4 regions of the Pseudarthrobacter sp. R1 genome follow, and region 1 is predicted to be linked to each of the others. Evidence: riboswitches for the same ligand, from Rfam matches in the RefSeq annotation. Region 1 holds a riboswitch; each other region holds the start of a gene.
What was found. A riboswitch is a leader RNA that binds a small molecule or an ion and turns the genes downstream of it on or off. The one in region 1 is predicted to bind cyclic di-AMP.
Positions count from the first base shown of each region.

Region 1 (3,221 bases):
TCAACGAGGACCAGGAACAGGCCGTGGCCCCTGCCGTCGAGGCACTCGGCAAGTTCCGCCGCCAATACAGTGATGCCTGGTTCTCCGGCATGAAAACCAAAGTCGGTTTGGCAGCAGCACCAGCGGAAACCCCTGAGGCTGAAGAAGCCTCGGAGGTGGTGGACGGGCTGGTGGACCTCCTGAAGGACGGACCAATCGACTACACGTCCTTCTTCCGGAACCTGGCCCAGGCGGCAAGGGGAAATGAACGCCCTGCCAGGGGGATGGTCCTGGACTTGGCTGCCTTCGACGCATGGGCGGAACGGTGGCGTGCCCTGCACCCCGACGCCGGCATGATGGACAGGGTCAACCCCGCCTACATACCTCGCAACCACCTGGTGGAGGAAGCGCTCGCCGCAGCAACGGAGGGAAACCTTGATCCCTTCAACCAACTCCTCGACGTGGTCCGTAGCCCGTTCCACGAGCGGCCGGGGCTCGAACGCTACGCCGAGGGAGCGCCGGAGGACTTCGGCAGCTACCAGACCTTCTGCGGCACGTAGGCAGCCACAGCACAAGCAGTCACGCCACCTGCGGGCAGGCCGGCGGAAGTGCAGGCTTCCCGGAAGCCCGGTTGCCGGAGCCCGGCAACAAAACAGGGGCGGCAGCCGGGAACAATCCCGTCTGCCGCCCCTGTTCGGGGTGGTGTGATTACGCTACGCGGACGAAGGACGGAGCGCTGAGCCAGCTGATCGAGTGGACCAGCGTCTGGTTACCGTTTACGCCGCCGCTGACCACCTGGCCGTCACCGGCGTAGACGCCCACGTGGGTGGGGGTGATCACCAGGTCGCCGGGAGCGGGGGTGGCCACAGTGGAGCCGTACTGGAAGAATTGAGTGGGGGCCAGGTCGCCAACGCCTTTGCCCACGGTGCGCAGGGCCTTTTCCACCATCGCGGTGCAGTCCTGTGTGACGCCCACCTGGCCGTAAGCATTGGCCAGGATGGCTGCGCCGGTGCCGGTGCCGGTGGCTGCCGGAGCCGGAGCGGGTGCTGCCGCAGCCGGAGCAGGCGCCGTGGAGGTGTAGGACATGTTCATTCCGGTGTTAGCGGGAGCGGCAGCAGCCTTGACGGGAGCCGGAGCAGCTGCAACGGCGCCGGCGCCGGGGATCTGGATCCGGTCGCCGGGGAAGATGATCGTGTCGATCGACAGACCGTTGGCGGACAGAACGTCATTCAGGGCTACACCGTTGGCGGCCGAGATGGCGCCCAGGGTGTCGCCGGAGACGACGGTGTGCACGTTGGCTGCAGCTGCTGCAGGGGCAGCCACTGCAGCGGCCGGCGCTGCATAAGCCTGGGTGTTAGTGGTCTCGGTGGTGTCCGGGGTGCCCACGCCTGCATAGGCTGGAGCCCCCACACCGAAGGCAATGCCGGAAGCTGCGGCTACGGCGAGCGCCGGGCGGCCAAGCGACTTGGCTGAGACAGCCAAGCCCTGGAGCGCGATTGAGCGGGCCGGAGTCGCGCGGTGACGGGCGGTGGTGGAATTTTTTGACACGGTTGATCGCCTCTCCCATGCCTGCGGGGTGAGCTGTCGGGTTCGGGTTGGAGATACCCGGCCGGCAGCAACTCCGAACGGAACGGAGGCGCTATCGACTTAACCCCAAGGCCTCGAATGAGGCCGCGGAAACTTGGTTCCCCCGTCCCTGCCAGCTGGAAACGATTGAATCCCGGGTCAGTGGCAGGGCTCGGCATACTGACGGGAATGTCCCGTCTGAGAGGGACACCTGAAGACCATAACCTGATTCCAGGCCCATTGTCACGTTTGGGTAACATACGAGGTGCTCCTATCGCATTTGGCAAATGAATAGATTCATAACCCACATCCTTCTGACCTCGCGAGATAGGCGCGCCGAGCAACCGGCCGTGGTCTTTGTCACAAACTGATAAAGGGATTCGAAAAGTGAACGCATAACCCTTGCCCGGAAGAACCGGAGGGAGGAGGATGTTCGGCACCGGCGAGGAGGCACAGTGACCCAGCTAGGCAAGTATGAGAAATACCTGATCGAGGAATTTTTTGACGACTACCGTGCCGGGGCGCTGAGTCAGCGGACTTTCACCCGGCGGGTTGCGTTCATCACCGGCAGCATGGCAGCCGCCGCGGCGGCGATGCTGCTGGTGGGCTGCACGCCCAGTGAGGTGCCGCGGAGCACCGACCCCATGCCCACCCCGGAGCCTTCAACCTCTTCGGCCGCCGGGACTGCCGGTTCCGGTGCAGTGCCCGGGGCGAAGAGCCCGCTTTCCGTACCCGAGGGTGCGCCAGGGATGACGACGGCGACCGTACAGTTTCCGTCCGGCGGAACCTCAGTCAGCGCCTATCTGGCCAGGCCAGAGCAGGAAGGGCGCAGCCCTGCCGTGCTGATCTGCCATGAGAACCGCGGGCTGACACCCCATATCGAAGATGTGGCCCGCCGCTTCGCGAAAGAGGGTTACGCCGCCCTCGCCCTTGACCTGCTCAGCCGGGAGGGCGGGACTGCGAACATGGACCGCGACGCTGTTCCCGGTGCCCTCACCCAGGCCGGCGCCCAGCGCCACGTTGCCGACTTCGCAGCAGCGCTGGAGTATCTCAAAGCCCAGGACTTCGTGGACGGCGGACGTATCGCCATGACCGGCTACTGCTTCGGCGGCGGTATCACCTGGCAGGCGGCCACAGAGCTGGACGGGTTGAAAGCCACCTCGGCGTTCTACGGGCCAGCCCCTGACCTGGGCAAAGTGCCCGGCATCAAGGCCGCCGTTTTCGGGGTTTACGCCGAACTTGACCAGCGCATCACGGGCGCGATGCCTGCTCTCAAGGATGCGCTCGCAGCCACTGATGTTGTCCATCAGCTCACCGTCTATCCCGGCGTTGACCATGCCTTCCACAACGACACCGGCGACCGCTACAACGAAGCCCAGGCTACGGCTGCGTGGAACGATACCCTCGCGTGGTTCGGCCAGCACCTGTAAGGGCCTAGCTTCCCAACTGTGTGACGGTTTGTTATAAAGCCAGGCGCCGCTGGCCAGCGTGCTTCCCAGGGCGCCGTGCGCCGCCTGGAACCACCCGGTGGCGAGGAACTGGTACTGACCCCGCGTAGGCTTTTCCCATGCCCGACTACGAACGGTTTCGGATCCTGCTTGAGGAGGAACGGGAGCGGAAGGTGGCCCTCCTGCCGGCCCTCCGTGCGGACATCGCCTCCGCAAATTCAGCGCGCC
Region 1 is NZ_JAMKFI010000008.1:1,340,395-1,343,615, forward strand. Features, by position in the region: gene M8J71_RS17210 (protein adenylyltransferase SelO) at 1-539, shown strand, start outside; gene M8J71_RS17215 (C40 family peptidase) at 688-1,527, opposite strand; cyclic di-AMP (ydaO/yuaA leader) riboswitch at 1,531-1,694, opposite strand; gene M8J71_RS17220 (dienelactone hydrolase family protein) at 2,001-2,975, shown strand; gene M8J71_RS17225 (TraR/DksA family transcriptional regulator) at 3,113-3,221, shown strand, end outside.

Region 2 (3,221 bases), on a different contig from region 1:
TTTCCGGCTTTGAGCTCCTCCACCACTTTGGCAATCCGCCGCGACCGGGTCTCGGGAGTTTTGGCTTCGCCCAGCGGCTCCACGTACCGCCGCTGGGCGCTGTAGCTCAGGGTCGCATAGAACTCCTGCGCCGCCGGCTCCGCAGCCATTGCAGCGGCAAGGTCCTCAGGGACCTCAACAATCCGGGGTTGTGTGTCCAGTTCCACGTCGACGTCAACGGTGTCTCCGGCTTCGACACCAACAAACTCCCTGTTGGCTGCGCTCAGCGATATCAGGTTTTGCCCGCCCATCACTGCGATGCTGCTGCGATAGCTTTTGCCGTTGATGCTGACCACCACAGGCGGCCGCTTGCCGGCTCCCAGCTCCGAAACAACCTGCTCCGGGACTACGATGCCGGTTTTATTGCCGCTGCCTTGGATGGTGGTGGTGAACTTCATGGACCACAGTATGCCGGGCGGGCCCCGGTCCTTGAAAGTGCGGGAGCCAGTGTGCGGGAGCCAGCAGGCGCGGGACCCAGACGTGCGCGGCTGTTTAAAACGCCGCCCGCGTGTTGCAGTTCCGGATGTGCCAGGACTGCTTAGTACCAGTTATTCGACAGGTGGAAGTTCAGCGCACCACACGGGGACTGGTAACGCTCCTGGATGTAATTCAGGCCCCAGTTGATCTGCGTGCGGTAGTTGGTGAGGTAGTCCGGGCCGGCGCTGGCCATCTTCTCGGCGGGCAGGGACTGCACGATGCCGTAGGCGCCGCTGCTCGGGTTGGTGGCCGTGGTGGTCCAGTCCGATTCCTTGTCCCACAGGGTTACCAGGCACTGCATCTGGTCAGGAGCCCAGCCGTAGTTCGCCAGCTGGCCAGCGGCGTACGCCTGGGCGCCGGCGGGATCGTTGACCGCGACGACGGGTGCAGGCTCGGGCGCTGGAGCCGGAGCGGGCTCAGGGGCAGGAGCAGGTGCAGGGGCAGGAGCAGGCTCAGGAGCGGGTGCCGGTGCAGGTTCGGGAGCCGGCGCAGGGGCGGGCTCGGCCGCCTGCGGGGCTACAGCTATCTCCGGAGCGGCGGGCTCAGGCGCGGGATTGGAGGTAATCTCGCTCTTCTCGATGCTGAGGTTCGACTGCGCCTGGGCGGCCTGCGTTTCAGTGGCCGCTACACGGATGCTTGTTTCTGTAGCCTGTCCCGCAGCTCCCACTCCAACGAGGAGTGCGCAGGATGCGGCAATCACGGCCGCGCGCTTGCCGAAAGAAGAGATTTTGCCGGTTTCCGGTCCAGCGTGCGGTGCGGAATCGTTTTTCGGACGTGGTTTTACCAGGTTTTTGAACATGATGGATCGCCTCTCACACCTGCGGAGTTAGCTGTCGGGTTCGGATGAGGGCATCCGGCCACACGGAAAGTTCACGTGCTGGCTTAACCCCAAGGGCAATCAGTGCCCGGGACGGTGGGTCCCCCGCCTCTGCCTATGTTCAAAGGGAATCCGGGAAGTGGCAGAGCTTGGCGTCATCCGGATATGCGGCTCGAACACGAACTGCACCCAATCGACGGTACAGGAATGCAGCGCGTAAGTCACATTTTGGTAACAGAGATCACGACGGCGGCGCGTCGCCTTGCTGCCAACCTCACCTCAAGGGGAGATGTAAGGCGAACTCTGTGCGCCCGGATTGTGATGTCACCGTTACCCTTCCGCCGTGGGCCTCCATGATGGATTCCACGATGGACAACCCGAGGCCGCTGGTGCCTTCGGCCGCTGCAGCCCCCGCCCCATCTCCCGTGCCCTTCCGGGCCGCGTCTGCGCGGGCGAAGCGCGAAAAAACATGGTCCACAAACTCCGCCGGGATCCCGCCGCCGTCGTCCGTTACCGTTATCAACGCGGCACCTCCAGCCGTCTTTCCGACGCCGGTAACAACAGTGGTGCCGGCAGGGGTGTGTTTGCGCGCGTTGGAGAGCAGGTTCATCAGCACCTGGCGCAGCTGGGAGGCGTCACCGGTGACCACCACGGGCTCATCCGGAAGTTCCAGCCGCCAGGTGTGGCCCGGTGCCATCACCTTTTCATCACTGACGCTTTCCACCACCAACTGCGTAAGGTCCACCTCGCTGAGCTTCAACGGCTGGCCCTCATCGAGCCGGGCCAGCAGCAGCAGGTCTTCCACCAAAGCGGTCATCCGCTCTGACTGGCTCTGCACACGGGCAAGGGACTTTTGGCCGTCGGGGGTGAAGGCCTCCGTCATCCTCATCAATTCGGTGTAGCCGCGGATGGCGGTCAGGGGAGTACGCAGCTCGTGCGAGGCATCGGCCACAAACTGCCGCACCTTTGTTTCGCTCATCTGCCGCGCCTGCAGCGCGCTCGCCACGTTATCCCGTCTCCTTTTCACCCCGTGACCGACGCTGCCTACTTCCGTTCCCGGATTGGAGTTCGACGGCGGCACGCGCACCGCGAGTGCCACCTCGCCGGCGTCCAGGGGAAGCTGCGAAACCCGGGTGGCAACCTCCGACAGCTGCTCAAGAGGTTTCATGGTGCGTCGGATCAGGACCGTGCCCACTAATCCGATCAAGAGCAACCCGCCAAGCGAGACGACCACAAAGGTCCACACGAGGGAGGCAAGCGTGCTTTCTTTGGCAGCGAGGGGGAGCCCGGTGACCAGGACATCACCGAAGTTCGTTTTCACCGCTACCAGCCGGTAGGCACCGTTTGAGAGGCTACGGTCCACGGGCTCCGTGTCTGTCGCCAGCGCCAGCAGCGTCTGCTTGTCCTCGGCGGACAGTGCAGAACGCGTGGTGTCCGAGGTGAGGAATCCACCACTGTTCACCTGGCCGTTGAGGATGCGGGCGTTCATGGTTCCCACGCTTTGGCCGCGGGCGTCCAGGGGATCCCTTCCATTGAAGCCGCCCATGGGAGGGCGGCCCGGATTGTTGGACCGGTCTGCAGCCTGGCTCAGCTGTTCATCCAGCTGGCGGGTCAGGAACGCATCCATGGAAGCATAGCTGGCAACGCCCACGGCACCGCAGATGGCGATGAGCAGGGCCATGGCCAGGAGGATGAGGCGGGTACGCAAGTGCCAGGTGCCGGGTTTGAGCAAGCTCCGGCGATGGGGATGGGCTGCCTGTTGTGACGCCATGGTGCGCTTACTCTGCAGGCTTGATGACGTACCCTGCGCCGCGCACGGTGTGGATCATGGGCGGGTGAACTGCGTCCACCTTCTTGCGCAGGTAGGAGATATAAAGCTCCACAATGT
Region 2 is NZ_JAMKFI010000002.1:177,351-180,571, forward strand. Features, by position in the region: gene M8J71_RS02760 (HAD-IA family hydrolase) at 1-13, shown strand, start outside; gene M8J71_RS02765 (YdeI/OmpD-associated family protein) at 1-437, opposite strand, end outside; gene M8J71_RS02770 (hypothetical protein) at 578-1,315, opposite strand; cyclic di-AMP (ydaO/yuaA leader) riboswitch at 1,321-1,481, opposite strand; gene M8J71_RS02775 (sensor histidine kinase) at 1,608-3,104, opposite strand; gene M8J71_RS02780 (response regulator transcription factor) at 3,112-3,221, opposite strand, start outside.
Region 2: linked by a shared signal. The riboswitch ahead of M8J71_RS02770 (hypothetical protein) and the one ahead of M8J71_RS17215 (C40 family peptidase) in region 1 are both predicted to bind cyclic di-AMP.

Region 3 (3,221 bases), on a different contig from region 1:
TCGAGGGTGCGCTGGAGCTGCCCCCGGAGGTTGCCGCGCACGTGTTCGTGGCGATCCGCTAGAGAGCAAAGAGCCGGCGCCATACCCCGCGTGAAGTGCGTTACGCAAAGATAACGGAATTGTTACTTTCGGGCTTAAGCATCTATAGTTGAACCAAGCGTTGATATTAAAGCGTTACCTGATCTGGAGCCGAGCTCTGCCAGCGGATCAGGAGCACGAGTCGTAACTGGCAGAGGCGGGGGAACCACAAGCGGCAGCGGGGGTCTGCCTTGGGGTGAAGTCCGTCAGCAGCAAGCCTCTTCCAGTGAAGGATTCCTCCGGGGATATCTCTGTGCCGAAGCTTGCTTACGGCGGACCGGGTCTTTGAACTCTCTGACCCGAATCCGACAGCTAACTTCGCAGGCTTTCCAGAGAGGAACCCTTCTTGACCATGCAGAATTCCAGGGGACGCCGCCGCGCGGCGGTCCCTGCTTCGACACCGCGCGTTGTCGAAGTCATCACCTCGGAACGCCCCCGCGATCCGCACCGTGATGCGCGCCGCCGTCGGGGTCCCTTCCGCCAAATCACTGAGTTCGCGGCTGCCAGCGGCATCGGCCAAAAGGCCGGTATCGCCCTGGCCGCCACCGGACTGGTGCTCACCGTGACCGTGCCGGCCACCAGTCCAGTAATGGCCACGGACGCATCCGGATCCACTCCTGTCGCCGCGTCCGCTGTTGCGCCCCAGCCGCAGGTTTCGGCGGAAGCGGGCGCCCAGATTGACTTCAGCCGCTCTGCTGTGGTTACCCAGGCGGACCCGGACGGCAAGCTGAAACAGCTGCTCAGTGCCCAGTCCGCCGGCGCCATCACCCGCGCCGCTTCCGCCGGAAGTCTTGGTGCGCCGCTCGCCGCTTTGAGTACTGCTTCACCGTTCGGCTACCGGGTCAGCCCGATCACCGGAGGATCCGGTGACTTCCACCGCGGACAGGACTATGTGGCCCAGTGCGGCACTTCCGTTCTGGCCGCGGCCACCGGAACCGTCACTTTCGCTGGGTGGCACCAGTATGGTGGCGGCAACCGCGTCGTGGTGGATCACGGCAACGGCCTGGAAACCACCTACAACCACCTGTCGTCCTTCAGCGTGAAGGAGGGGCAGACAGTGTCCCGCGGGGACGTTGTGGCCCTCAGCGGGACCACAGGAGCCTCCACCGGCTGCCACCTCCACTTTGAGGTCCAGGTCAACGGCGAAGTTGTTGACCCAACCGGCTGGCTTTAGTCAAGTGACGGTGAGCTATCGAATAGTCTTGACCTGCCGTGACCTGAATGTGACATTCACACAGAACTGCTGTACCGTCTAACTCGCGTCAACTTTTCCGAAGTTGACGCTCTTGTGCGGATTGCCTAACTCTGCCACCGCTCAAGGTCCGTTCGCATTTCATCGTCTGGCAGGGGCGGGGGAACCAATTTTGGTCTTCGCTTTTTTGAAGGCCTTGGGGTTAAGTCGCAAAAGCTTTTCAGGAAGCCGCGCGGCCGGGTGACTCCCATCCGAATCCGACAGCTCACCTCGTAGGCATTGGGAGAGGCTACCTTCGTGTCTTCACGCCATAATTCTGCGCGCCACCGTGCGCAACCGGTTCGTACCAACCCCCTGGACTCCATGTCCAAGGCTGTTAGTGCCAATGCCGGGACAGTAGGTCGCCAGGCTGCAGTCATCGCAGCCGCCTCGGGCCTCATCCTGACCATGGGCCTGCCGGCCAATGCAGCGGACACCACGGCTGGTGTCTCCGCTTCCACGGAAACCGGATCGGCACAAAGCGCCCTCGCTGTCACCGCGGCGCCCACGGCTACTGTCTCCTTCGAACGTCCCCTGGTCAAGACCACCCCGGCACCCGTTGTTGAGCGGGTAGTTGCGCAGTCCACGGACTCCGACGACGAACAGGGTGTGACCACTGCTTCCGCCGCGTCGGCCGGCTCCGTTGCGGACAAGGCCGTGGAGACAGTTGCCTCGGCGTCCACTTCCGGAATTGCGGGCCTCGCCTACACAGGCATCGGCCGTCCGTACGTTTGGGGCGGCACCACCCCCAACGGCTGGGACTGCTCAGGCTTCACCCAGTGGGTCTACGCCCAGGCCGGCATCAGCATCCCCCGCGTCAACGCGTGGACTGCAATGAAGCCCACCTCCACGCCGCAGCCGGGTGACCTGGTCATGCAGAACGGCGGAGCGCACGTCGGTATCTACGTCGGCAACGGCATGATGATCAGTGCCCTGAACCCCTCCCAGGGAACGCTGCTGCACTCGGTAGCTGCTACCGGCTCCTCAGCCTTCTTCACTGTGAACTAGTTCTTCGACCCCACGGTCCAAGGGCTTTTTCTTTGCCCAAACACGCTCTTCGCTAAATCAGCACACATCCCCGTTCGGGGCGTGCCGGCGCACCCCCAAGATGCCGGCGCGTCCAAACACCTTTGGCTGCCCACATGCGGCTTTGAAGGTGCCATCTCCTTCGAGAAGCCTGCTGTAACCGCCACGCCGGCTGCCGTTGTGGAAGCTCCGGAGCCCGAGGTGGAGGTCCAGGAAGCCGCTCCGGCCCCTGCTCCGGCCGCAAGGACCGCCGCTGTTGCGAAGGTGACCGCTACGGCTCCGGCTGGCAGCAGCCCCCGCCGCTCCTGCCTCGGCAAGTGGAAAGGGTGCAGCCATTCTGTCCGCAGCCTACGCCCAGCTTGGTGTTATGCAGGACTGCACCATGCTGGTGACCAACTCCCTGGCTGCCGTGGGCATCAACTTCCACGACTGGCCCGCAGGCTACCTTTCCTTGGGCCGCACCGTGAGTGCTGCTGAAGCCTAGCCGGGCGACCTGATTTACTACGCCGATGGCGGCGCCGGCATGGCCCACGTGGCTGTCTACGCCGGTAACGGCCAGGCGGTGCACGGCGGCTACAACGGGAACCAAACCGTTGTCTTCAGCGCCAGCGTTGGCTCCGGCCCGGTGTTCATCCGCGTTAGCTAATGCTCTCCGGCCTCGGATGCGCGTCTGATCCCTGAACAGGACCCCTGCCCTTCCGGCGGGGTCTTGTCAGTTAAAACCGGCATGCTTTAACTCCTGGCCAGCTGCGGGCAGCTACCCGGGCGAGCTGCGGGAGTTCACGAGTTCCGGCCGGACACGGCACGGCGTGCTCCAGCAATTAGCTGATAATGCACTTCTTTGTTTACTCTTGTGGTGTCGATCCATAGCCCGGACATGCCGAGG
Region 3 is NZ_JAMKFI010000001.1:55,542-58,762, forward strand. Features, by position in the region: gene M8J71_RS00260 (metal-dependent transcriptional regulator) at 1-62, shown strand, start outside; cyclic di-AMP (ydaO/yuaA leader) riboswitch at 209-420, shown strand; gene M8J71_RS00265 (M23 family metallopeptidase) at 431-1,252, shown strand; cyclic di-AMP (ydaO/yuaA leader) riboswitch at 1,381-1,563, shown strand; gene M8J71_RS00270 (C40 family peptidase) at 1,634-2,317, shown strand; partial or broken gene M8J71_RS00275 (NlpC/P60 family protein) at 2,468-2,981, shown strand.
Region 3: linked by a shared signal. The riboswitch ahead of M8J71_RS00270 (C40 family peptidase) and the one ahead of M8J71_RS17215 (C40 family peptidase) in region 1 are both predicted to bind cyclic di-AMP.

Region 4 (3,221 bases), on a different contig from region 1:
CAAAGCCGATGACGGCGGCTTCATGGACATCGGCGGTGCCACACTCGCCGCGGCGGCCATGCGGGCCGGGCTGATCGACGAATATCTGATGGTCACCCATCCGGTCCTGGTGGGCGGCGGCACGCCGTTCTTCACAGCCTTGGACAACTGGGTGAACCTGAACCTGGTGGAGACCCGGAAGTTTCCCGACGGTGTGGTCATGACCAGGTATGCGACCAGGCGCTGAGTGCCCCACGAGGCGTTCACTGTGTACGGCTGGCCACACCCCGGCCGAAGGTCGGGAAGGCATGGGGCAACATAACCACGCGATACGGCGGAAATGGCAATGCTCCCACTATGCCGAGGGCATGCTGAAGGCCGGTGAGTCAATGCCCCTAAGGCATTTGACTCACCGGCCTTCAGTGGTTTCTATTTGCCTGCGCGGACGAAGGTGACGCCGCCCTTGGAGGTCATCCAGGACAGGGGGTGGACGGCGGTTTCGTTCTTGCCGTTCAGGCCGGAGCTGAGGACCTGGCCGTCACCGACGTAAATACCTACGTGGCCGGGCTGCATGACCATGTCGCCGGGCTGGGGATCGGAGACGACGGTGCCGTAGTTCATGAACTGCATCGGGCCAAGGTCACCGACCGGGATCCCTGCAGCATTCAGGGCATTTTCGACCAGTCGCGTGCAGTCCTGAATCATGCCGATCTGCGCGTAAGCGGAGGACAGCATGGTGGCGTTGATTCCGCCTGCTGCCGGGGCAGCAGCCGGAGCGGCAGCAGCGGGCGTAACGGTGACCTGGGCCTTGGCCGGCGCAACGGCCTGTGTCTTTACGGCGGTAGAAGCGGCAGGAGCGGCCGCTTTGGGGGCCTCGACGGCGACCGGCTTGGGTGCTTCCACGACGGGGGCAGGAGTGGCCTCGTCGGCGGTACGCTCGAAGGAGATCTGCACGGTGGCGTCTGCGCTGAGCGGGGTTTGCACTTGGCTGGTGACTTCGAGGTTCGATGCCGGCTCGGCTTCGCGCTGGGTTGGGGCGTCTGCTGCCTGGGCGGCGATGCCGCTGGTCAGGACGAGGCCGGAAGCGGCCGCGATGACGGCGGCCTGGCGGCCTACACCGCCGGCGTGGCCAGCGACGGATTTGGACAGGACCGCCAAAGGGCTGGTCTGGACGGGGACCGCGCGGCGGCGGCCGTGAGCTTTGCCATTGGGCATGAAAGGGCCTCTCCCACTGCCTGCGAGGTTAGCTGTCGGATTCGGATGGGAGACACCCGGCCGTGGTGATGCACGGAATGCATCAGGCACGGCTTCACCCCAAGGCCTGCCGGAAGCAGGCCGATATTGGTTTCCCCGTCTCTGCCGGACGATTTTGCGAACGGATCCCGGGCAGCGGCAGAGTTAGGCAAGTCTGCTCAGGAGTGCCGCATTCGGAGAAACGGGCACGGTTTCAGACCCTACATCACACCAGCCCCACTTGTCACATTTGCATAACGGCTTTCGGGCTGCAACCTACGTCGATCGCTCCCGTCCAACTGGACGTAGCAACGATGTGAAGCGCCGCCCCGCCCATTTGAATGCTGCCGTAGTGGGCAACCACCTGCAGAGCGCCCAGTAGCCCACCCCCAGCACGAGGGACCCGACGACGGCCAGGACCGGATTGATGGGAAGCAGCAGCGGGTAGACCAGCCAGTGGGTGAGGTAGATATACAGGGACGCCGCCGCCAGCCAGCCGGTGACCCGGCGCAGGACCGCCGGCACCGGCAGGGCGGGCACCCACACCAGCAGCAGAATGCCTGCCGCGACGGTGACATCGCGGACGGTGCTGCCGAAGAACCCCGGCAGCGTCACCAGGGTGATGACCGAGACAGTGATTCTGTGGAAGTGCGTGCGGGCCCGGGCGAGCGCCCAGCCGAGCGCAAAGAGCCAGAACACCGGCGGCGGCTTGGGCAGGCCGGGATCCACGATGTCGTACCGGCTCAGCAGCGCGATGGCCACCAGCCCCAGGGCGAAAGCGAACGGCGCACGGCGCTCCACCCGGTCAACCCAGGGCACGGCCATGAGCGCTGCCACGGCCAGCAGGATGTACACCAGCAGTTCCACAAACCAGAAATGCCACTGCGTGGTTACTTGCTCGGGCCCAACTATGGCGTTCAGCAGGAAGATATTGGCAACGCTGTAGCGGTCCGTGAGCAGGTAGGCCACGGCGATAAAAGCGGTTGAGGGCAGAACTATCCGGGCCGCCCCGCGGAGTTGGCGGCGCAGCCGCGGGAGCCGCTGGTCCGCCAACTGGAAGCGTGCGAAGTTGTAACCGGCCACCACGAAGAGCAGGTGGGCGGTCTGGAACATGATCAGCTCCACGTGCGTGGCCACAATGCACACGATGGCGACGGCCCGCAGCACAATCGAGGTTTCCAGGAAGGAAAAGGGGCTCCACCGCCTGGGCTTCCGGCGGCGCTCCAATTCCCGCACGGGCAATAGGTGCCAGTCCGAGGGAAGCTGTCCCAGGACGCGTTCCAGCTGAACCGAGACCGCCACGTAGGACAGCGAGTCACCATCAAGGGAGACGAACGTGTCGTCGTCTCCCACAACGGGGCATTCCAGGGCGTCGGCGAAGATACTTCGGATGTCGTCGGGGTTGCCGGCGGGGGTTGGGCCCTCCGGTGCCGGCTTGGCGGTTGCGGCGCGGGCGGTGCCGACGGCACCCGCAGCAGCGGGCGCCGGAGCGGCAAGTCCCAGGACGGCCGGGTAGTCCACCTTGCCGGTGGTCAGGCGCGGGAGGGCTTCCACGGCATGGATTACGACGGCGGCGCGCGGCAGCCCAAGCGTGCCGGCCAGGGACTTGGCGAGCAAACCGCCGTCGTGCCCGCCTTCGACGGCGACCACCAGGCGATCATCGGTGCCGGCGGCGGCGGCGGTGATCCCCATGTCGGCGAAGATCCGCTCCACCTGGCCGAGGTCCACCCGCAGGCCGACAATCTTCACGAACCGGCTGCGCCGTCCCACCACTTCGTACAGGCCGTTCGTGTGCCGCCGGGCGAGGTCGCCGGTGCGCAGTTCGTGGACTTCCCGGCCCAGTGCCAGGTCCCCGGGGTGCTCGGCGTAACCGAGCATCACGTTGGGGCCGCTGTAGACCAGTTCCCCGTCTGCCAGGTCCTCCACCGGTTCGATGCGGAAGGAACCGCCCGGTACGGGGACGCCGATGGTTTCGGCATGGTCGGCCGCCAGGTCAGGCGGCAGGTAAG
Region 4 is NZ_JAMKFI010000006.1:101,688-104,908, forward strand. Features, by position in the region: gene M8J71_RS06525 (dihydrofolate reductase family protein) at 1-226, shown strand, start outside; gene M8J71_RS06530 (NlpC/P60 family protein) at 409-1,194, opposite strand; cyclic di-AMP (ydaO/yuaA leader) riboswitch at 1,202-1,384, opposite strand; gene M8J71_RS06535 (AMP-binding protein) at 1,489-3,221, opposite strand, start outside.
Region 4: linked by a shared signal. The riboswitch ahead of M8J71_RS06530 (NlpC/P60 family protein) and the one ahead of M8J71_RS17215 (C40 family peptidase) in region 1 are both predicted to bind cyclic di-AMP.